DNA from 2 places in the Thermoanaerobacterium thermosaccharolyticum DSM 571 genome. Region 1 is predicted to be linked to the other one. Evidence: a T-box and tRNA genes for the amino acid it is inferred to sense, from the RefSeq annotation. Region 1 holds a T-box; the other holds one or more tRNA genes.
The links. A T-box is a leader RNA that pairs with one kind of tRNA and senses whether it is charged. The one in region 1 lies ahead of leuS (leucine--tRNA ligase), so its partner is inferred to be a tRNA-Leu.
Positions count from the first base shown of each region.

Region 2: it has a tRNA-Leu gene. The T-box ahead of leuS (leucine--tRNA ligase) is inferred to sense a tRNA for this amino acid. The anticodon was not compared.

Region 1 covers NC_014410.1:2,363,448-2,367,869, forward strand. Annotated here, with positions in the region: gene leuS (leucine--tRNA ligase) at 1-1,589, opposite strand, end outside; T-box leader at 1,637-1,833, opposite strand; gene TTHE_RS14695 (YjgB family protein) at 1,896-2,021, opposite strand; gene TTHE_RS11765 (ECF transporter S component) at 2,077-2,589, shown strand; gene TTHE_RS11770 (M28 family peptidase) at 2,602-3,801, opposite strand; gene TTHE_RS11775 (transglycosylase domain-containing protein) at 3,968-4,422, opposite strand, start outside.
Region 2 covers NC_014410.1:2,064,575-2,068,996, forward strand. Annotated here, with positions in the region: gene TTHE_RS10300 (patatin-like phospholipase family protein) at 1-517, opposite strand, end outside; gene TTHE_RS10305 (lysophospholipid acyltransferase family protein) at 514-1,125, opposite strand; gene TTHE_RS10310 (TetR/AcrR family transcriptional regulator) at 1,146-1,718, opposite strand; tRNA gene TTHE_RS10315 (tRNA-Lys) at 2,102-2,177, opposite strand; tRNA gene TTHE_RS10320 (tRNA-Gly) at 2,186-2,261, opposite strand; tRNA gene TTHE_RS10325 (tRNA-Leu) at 2,270-2,355, opposite strand; tRNA gene TTHE_RS10330 (tRNA-Lys) at 2,411-2,483, opposite strand; tRNA gene TTHE_RS10335 (tRNA-Gln) at 2,488-2,563, opposite strand; tRNA gene TTHE_RS10340 (tRNA-His) at 2,568-2,644, opposite strand; tRNA gene TTHE_RS10345 (tRNA-Arg) at 2,678-2,754, opposite strand; tRNA gene TTHE_RS10350 (tRNA-Gly) at 2,759-2,832, opposite strand; gene TTHE_RS10355 (metallophosphoesterase) at 2,920-3,441, opposite strand; gene TTHE_RS10360 (XTP/dITP diphosphatase) at 3,438-4,034, opposite strand; gene rph (ribonuclease PH) at 4,000-4,422, opposite strand, start outside.

The sequences.
Region 1 (4,422 bases):
GCACCGCCGATATACTTATCTACAGGCAACATTTTGTCTATTAATTCTTTATTGAAAGGCTCTTTGTCATTTTTGTTGTCAGGATACCTTAGGAAATACCACGATGAATCAACAAATGTGTCAAGTGTATCAGGATCTCTCAATGCCTTGCCGCCGCATTTAGGGCATGTGGTATTCATAAATTCCTCAGATTTTTTAAGCGGCGACTCACCGTCTGGAGAAAATTCAACATTATACGGCAAAAGAACCGGAAGGTCTTCTTCAGGCACAGGTACCAAACCGCATTTCTCGCAATGAATTATTGGAATTGGAGCACCCCAATACCTTTGTCTTGATACAAGCCAGTCCCTAAGCCTGTAATTTACTTTAAGGCTTCCCTTGCCTTCCTTCTCTAGCATCTTCACTATTTCTATCCTTGCATCTTCAGATTTGCTTCCTGTAAAATCTCCGCTATCTACGAGAATGCCGTATTCAACAAATGGCAAAGAATCGTCTACTCCATCTCTTCCCTTTATAACCCTCTTCATCGGTAAATCGTACTTTTTTGCAAACATGTAGTCCCTCTCGTCATGGGCTGGAACCGCCATAACACAGCCTGTCCCGTATGTAGCAAGTACGTAATCAGATATCCATATAGGAAGTTTTTCTCCAGTTATAGGATGAATAGCATACGCTCCCGTAAATACGCCTGTCTTCTCTTTTTCCGTCGAAAGCCTCTCTATCTCGCTTTGCTTTCTTGCATACTCCTTATATTCCTCTACATTTCTTCTGTACTTATCAGTTGTAATTTGATCTACAATTTCATTCTCTGGAGCCAAAACAACATACGTAACACCATAAAGGGTATCTGCCCTTGTTGTAAAAACTTTAAACGATATGTCTTTGCCGTCAACTTTAAACTCTATTTCAGCGCCGTCTGATTTTCCTATCCAATTTCTCTGCATCATCTTTGTCTTTTCAGGCCAATCAAGCTCGTCAAGCTTCTCTAAAAGCTCCTCTGCATAATCAGTTATCTTTAAAAACCACTGCGTCAAGTCTTTCTTAGTTACTTCACTCCCGCATCTTTCACAAGTTCCTTCCACAACCTGCTCATTTGCAAGGACTGTCTTGCAACTGGGGCACCAATTTACAGGCGCTTTCTTTCTATATGCAAGTCCTTTTTTGTACAGTTGGAGAAATACCCACTGTGTCCACTTGTAGTAGTCTGGCAAACAAGTTATAACCTCATAATCCCAGTCAAATGTGGCACCCATCTCTTTAAGCTGTCTTTCCATCGTCTTTATGTTTTGAAGCGTCGAATCTTGAGGATGTATGCCTGTCTTTATGGCATAGTTTTCTGCAGGTAGTCCAAATGCATCAAATCCCATAGGGTGAAAAACTTCATAACCCTGCATCCTTTTCATCCTAGCCCATGAATCGGCAGGCCCGTAGTTATACCAGTGTCCTGCATGAAGCTTTGCACCAGATGGATACGAAAACATCTCAAGACAGTAAAGCTTTTTATCCATATTCTGAGGATTGAACTTGTATAACTCCGTCTCCTCCCACTTCTTTTGCCACTTTCTATCAATGTCTCTTGAATACGTCATTATCTCACTCCTATCAAATTTTTAAGTATTAAAAAAACCTTTCATCTAAAAGAGACGAAAGGCCATACCTTCCGTGGTACCACTCTTATTGACATAAGCCCACTTATACTATATAACGGTCTTCCCGTGCATACTTTTGATATGCATGCTCAATGGCGAGTTCAGAATCGATGGTACCTTTTCACACCTTACAAAGGCTCTCTTTTACACATCTTATCCTAATACTCCATATCATTGCATTTACTATATACACTTACATAGTATTTTATTACAAATATCGTATAAATGCAATAATCAATAAGCAATTTACCACTGGCGTACAGGGTCATCTGCCATAAGATTTGCTGTAGCCCGTGTATACAGCACATTTACATGATCTACAAGATTCATCTTATTTGATATTACAAACTCCAATTGATATTTGCTTAACAAAATTAATTTTCAATGGTAAAATATAGTTGATAAATGAATGATAGGAGGTGTTACAATGGCAAACAATGCTACATCATTTAAGTTTGATGCAAAATTCATAACACGGACAGCTATCTTGTTGGCAATTACAATCATAGTGCAGTTTATCAAGATGCCGCAGCTTATAACGGGCTCAATCGTAAATGCGATGCTTATAATCTCTGCATACTTTGTCGGAAATTGGTCAGGTGTATCAATAGGCCTTTTGACACCAATCATCGCTTTCCTAGTCGGACTCATGAATTTTCCTATACTTATACCTTTTATAATGATGGGAAATGCACTGTACGTAATACTATTCTCAGCCGTTAAAAACAACATAATAGGTATGATGATAGGTGCAGTTGTAAAATACTTGTGGCTGGCAGCTTCAGTAAAATATATTCTGACTTGGTTTAATGTCAACGTACCGCAAAAGATCGTTGCAGCTTTTACACTTCCGCAGCTTATAACAGCTATATTAGGCGGTATTATAGGCATATTACTCATATTCATACTGAAAAACTACTTTAATAAAGCAAAGGAGTAGGAGTGAATTCTCCTACTCTACTTTTAATGCTTCCTCCTTGATTTGGCTGCTTATCCTCTTTGAAACTCTTAAAACATATTCTATCAAAAAGCTCTCTTCATATCTCAATAATTTAGAATCTATGTTGTCTATAGTATCTGTGAACCAGTGATAATTTTTTATCCTGCCATTGTCATCCATAGATATAAACGTTATACCGCAAAAACCATTAGCCAGTACAGGCAGTGCGTCAGTGGGCAAAAGGAGATTTTTCATCTTCTGCACTACTCCATTAGGATATTCTTTCCTCATCTCATCAGCTACATCTATGAGCATTTCACCTGCTTTTTTATAGAATATCATTCCTTCTCCCTCAAGGTACGTCAACTTGCCAGCTCCAAGATTATCCAACACAATAAACTGTGTATCTTTGTTTAGTAACTTCTTATATCTTTTTAAGAAATATTTCATCCCCCTTTCTCCTGTCTCCTCGCTTCCAGTAAAGAGAAAAATCACTTCAACATCATCTGGAAAATTTTCTTTATTATTGATGTAATAATCTGCTATTGCCAAAGCCAGGGATGTTCCTGAACCATTGTCATTGGCACCATTTGTGTATTTCCCACCTATTTCGCATGTCAGCAAAAATACGATCATGGCAAACGTTATTAAAAGGCCAATTCCAAGAACGATATATGAAATTAGATAAAGATGAAGCAGCCCAAAGACTATGCCGACAGGTATCAGTGCAAATCCCAAATAGCCGATATTATATATCATTTTCAGTTTGTCAACGATTTTAGGGCTAAACATCAAGCTTCCTTTTTGAGTATCTATATGTGCAGATACAATTATCTTCTTTTTATCGCTTTTTTCAAATTTAGTGATGACGTTTTTTGAGCTATGTTTAGGCATTATGCTTGTCTCAAAAGATTTTCCACTTAGTTCTAAAATCAAGAATCCTATCGAAATTAAGGAGATAATCAATTCTAATGCGTTTAGAAATTTATCATAGAAAAATGATGCAGCGCCCATTATAAATAGGAGGATACCAAACTGAAGAGGCAAAATATACAGATTGTCACGAGTTGTTTTAAATTCCTGCTTAACCACCTCGTATCCCATACCTTCAAGCTCATTAGCAATGTAGTCAGCAGCCTTTCTCTCATTTTTTGTTGCCGAGCCACGATGCTCAAATTTTGAAAGCTTTTTTAGATAATCAATACTTTTCATTATTAACGCCCCCTGCTTATATATTTCTACAAGAATGCCAATATTCCTTCAATAATTTTTCCCTCATTTCATATCTATATGCATGTCTGGATGAATTTAAACATATACACAAGATAAAATTAAAAAAAGACGGCTACATCTTAGTTATAGCCATCTTTTTTTAATCCTAATTGCCAATTATTGAGTTTATTATATTTCCTATTCCCTTTTGGCTAGGGGTGGAATTGGTTTGCCCACTAATGCTCTTTTGATTTCCATTCATTCCGCTGTTTGTACTTTGTCCATCGGTGCTGCTAGAACCGTTGCTTTGTCCTCCATTATCAGTTGTCGTTCCGGGCTCTGTACCATTTGCTGGTGCAGTATTGCTGCTGTCACTATTTGTTGTATCGCCGTTTTGATCAGTATTTCCACTCTGATTATCCCCTGGCTGAATTTGATTTTCTGTATCTACTTCTGTCGGCAAAACATATTTTCCATCAGCAGCGTACGCATTTTGCCTTGCTGTTCTGCCTGGAGGATCTATAAACACTTTTTCTTTTACAAGGAATGGCAGTGTCCATTCAGATGCCAATTTGCCAGTCAGAGTATTTATCTTTGCAGACACATGTACAGTGCAATAAT
Region 2 (4,422 bases), 300 kb from region 1:
TATCTGCTCCTAATTTGAGAGCCAAATCTATTGCATCAAAATTGATAATTGAACCATCAACTAATTTAGTATTTTGAAATTCTACAGGTTCAAATACAACAAGAATAGATATGCTCGCTCTTACTGCCTTTATTACTGAACCTTTTGAAAATATTATTTCTCTACCTTGTTTAATGTCTGTTGCTATCGCATAAAGAGGTATTTTGAGTTCATCAAAATCTTTTTTCATATAACTGGATAAAAATTTTTCTATTTTGTCACCTTTTATAAATCCTCTTTGCGGAATATTTAAATCTAACATTTTAATAAGTTTTAAAAAATTAATATCTCTCACATCTTTAATTATCTTTTCCAAATCATTTCCTGAAGCATATATTGCACCAATCAGAGCTCCAATACTTGTGCCTATAATAAAATCAATTGGAATATTTTTTTCTTCAAGTTTTTTCAACACGCCAAGATGTGCATATCCTCTTGCAGCCCCTCCACCTAATATTAACCCGACTTTTGGTCTCATTTCACATCACCAATCATCAATTTATTTAAACTATTTACAACCAAACATGACATACTTTCAATATCATCTGCAGGATTAATAATACATCCAACATTTATTATAATTTTCCCCGTACGTGGAATAATACTTCCTTTAGGTAAAATATTTTTAGTTCCAATTATAGCAACAGGTAATACCGGTACTTTTGCTTTTACAGAGAAAAATGATGCTCCAGACTTTATATTTACAATTTCATCTGTTTTGTACAAACCACCTTCAGGAAAAATCATTAGGATACCGTTATTCTTTAACACATCCAATGCGTCCTTTACAGTTCTTCTTGAGCTAACTGTCTTTCTATATGTGCTTACAGGAATAGCTTTTATTTTTTTCAACACAAATCCTACCCCTAAAACGTCAAATAAATATGCTGCTGAAAAAAATGTCAGTCTAAAATTAAAAGCTGCAACCATGACCAGTCCATCCAACAGACTGGAATGATTGGCAACAATGATAAGCGGTCCATTAGCTGGAATATTTTCAATCCCTATTATTTGCAGCTTCCATACATATCTAAATAATACACGCAATGTGCTTCTTGCTAAATTGTAAAAATTAAAGCCTTTCATATTTCCTCCAGTATATTTTTCTACTCAAAAATAATCTGAACAGCATTAAGCGCATCTGATATATCTCCTTCATCGGAGTCCAAAATTACTTGTATTGCCGTACCGAACATTGCTCCAAGTATCATCCGTGCTACTGATTTTGACGAATAATTTGTTACATTATCATTCAAATTGCTTTTATTTAAAATCTTTTCTTCTATCATATTTGATATTTCATTAAACAAATTTCTTAATAAAGAACTAAAAGAAGATGACCATATAGCCAGTCCAGTTAAGTCATATAATAGTCTGAATAATTCAGGATTATTATTTAGCATTTCTTTAAAAAATTTAATAAGAGATGACATTTTGTCACGAGCTGTTTCTCCTATATCCAAAGCTTCATTTATTTCATGTAAATACTTATTTATCATCATTTTTATCACTTCAGCAAAAAGACCTTCTTTATTTCCAAAATAATAATTTAATTGGCTTAATACAACACCTGCTTCATTTGCAATATCCCTTAATGATACATTAGCATATCCTTTTGTTGAAATACATTTATATGCAGCATTTAATATTTTTTGTGATTGATTTGTTTTTCCCTCCATATAAATTCTCCTTACTATTTATAGTTAATATTTAAGGCACCATGAACGAAATATAGTAATTATTAAAAATAAAAACATTCTTTAAATTAATTCAGACAACCGTCCTATTACATATTATATTATTAAAAGATTCTAAAGTCAATATAATATAAATGCTGTTAAATATTTTCCCATTGCAATACTAGGAAATTATCTTTAAATGATTAAACAGAAACTTTTCAACGCCTTAAAATATTTCGCAACATTAACTAACTACATTACCCCATTTATTCATTTTCATACATATCAGAAACAGACAGATAACATTAATAAAATCCTATTTAAATTCGCAATTAAAAAAGGTATGTATCTTACGACACATACCCTCAGATATGCTATTTTATTGGTGCGCCATCAGGGACTCGAACCCAGGGCCCGCTGATTAAGAGTCAGCTGCTCTACCAACTGAGCTAATGGCGCACGTTTTATGGAGCGGACAACGAGACTCGAACTCGCGACCCTCACCTTGGCAAGGTGATGCTCTACCAACTGAGCTATGTCCGCATGATATATGGTGCGGGAGAAGGGACTTGAACCCATATGCCTTTTGGGCACTAGAACCTGAATCTAGCGCGTCTGCCAATTCCGCCACTCCCGCATTAACGCCAGATTGTTCTCTTTCTAAAAAATTACTATTTTAAATTTTTGCTTAATGACCCATCCGCGATTCGAACGCGGGACACCCTGCTTAAAAGGCAGGTGCTCTGCCGACTGAGCTAATGGGTCATGGTGGCTGGGATGGCAGGATTCGAACCTACGAACTGCCAGAGTCAAAGTCTGGTGCCTTACCACTTGGCTACATCCCATCAATGGGGTGGGTAGTGGGACTCGAACCCACGACCTCCAGAGCCACAATCTGGCGCTCTAGCCAACTGAACTATACCCACCATATTATAAATTTCAGTATGTTTCGCAAAAAATGGTGCGCCTGAAGAGATTCGAACTCCCGACACACGGATTAGAAGTCCGTTGCTCTATCCAACTGAGCTACAGGCGCATATTGGAGCGGGTGATGGGAATCGAACCCACGTAACCAGCTTGGAAGGCTGGGGCTCTACCATTGAGCTACACCCGCATATACAGTTGTCATTGCTTTGTGCCTCATCGCTCTGACAGTTTTAAATTATATCAGGAATATTTATCTTTGTCAACACCTAAAAAACTAATTTTTTGTACCACTTCTTTTATTCCCAATATACTGCTCCATATCGTCTATATTTAGAAGCTGTGGCACAATAATGCCATTTTCAATGTTTACAATAGACACAGTCCTAGATGAGCCTTCTCGAGGCATTGATGGGCTACCAGGGTTTAATACAATCATATCACCATCATTGTATACCAATGGCACGTGGGTATGACCATAGAAGACAGCATCAACACCATATTCCCTTGCTTTTTCTATTATAATACTCTTTTCAAACTTTACATAATACTTATGCCCGTGTGTCAATAATATTCTTTTACCGTCAATATCGATTATCTTCTCATATTTTTCTTTATCACCAAAATCACAATTGCCATAGACGTATAGCGTAGGAATTCCAAATTCTCTATTTAATTCTATCGCATCTCTGTAATAATCACCTAAATGTATTATATAATCAATGTTTTTAAGATTTTTAAGAATATTTCTAACAGATTGTATCATACCGTGCGTATCACTTGTAACAAATAATCTCATTTAAAATCCTCCAAATTATTTTTTAAATATTCTTTTAATTTTTTCAAAGCATTTGCCCTGTGGCTTACCTCATTTTTTTCTTCAAGTGTAAGTTCAGCTAAAGTCTTGCCTACTTTATCTACAAAGAAAACTGGATCATAGCCAAAGCCAAATTGACCTCTTGGACTATCAAGAATCGTACCTTCTACTTTTCCTTCTATTATAGTTTCTTTACCTTTATAAATCAATGCTACAACAGTCCTAAAAGTAGCTTTTCTCTTTTCAATTGGTACGCCTTCTAAAAGTCTTAAAAGTTTCCTATTGTTATCTTCATATGTTGCATTTGAACCAGCAAATCTCGCGGAATATACACCTGGTTTTCCATCTAAGTAATCTACAAACAAGCCTGTATCATCTGCAATTACTATATAATCAGTCAAATTTGCCAAAGATCTAGCCTTTAAAAGTGCATTTTCCTCAATTGTATCTCCAGTTTCTTCTATTTCATCATATGACCCAATATCATCCGCTGACAAAACTTCAAAGTCGTCTTTAAAAAATTCTCTTATTTCATCTACCTTATGCTTGTTGTGAGTTGCTACAACTATTTTCATCCTCTTCAACTCCAATTTTTAATGATATATCTCCCAATGCTTCTTTCTGTATTTCAATAATTTTATTAAGACCATCTTCAGCAAGTCCTAAAAGCTCTGTAAAATCATCTTTGGAAAAAGGCCCACCTTCTCCAGTCCCCTGTATCTCTATAAACTCACCTTTATCAGTCATTACTATATTCATATCCACATGTGCGTTACAGTCTTCTAAATAGCATAAATCAAGTAGCTTGTTATCCCCAACTATGCCTACACTAACTGCAGCCACAAAACTTTTAATTGGCATTTTACTTATAACACCTTTTTGCAATAATTTATTCATTGCATCAACAAGAGCAACAAATGAACCTGTAATTGAAGCTGTCCTTGTTCCTCCATCTGCCTGTAT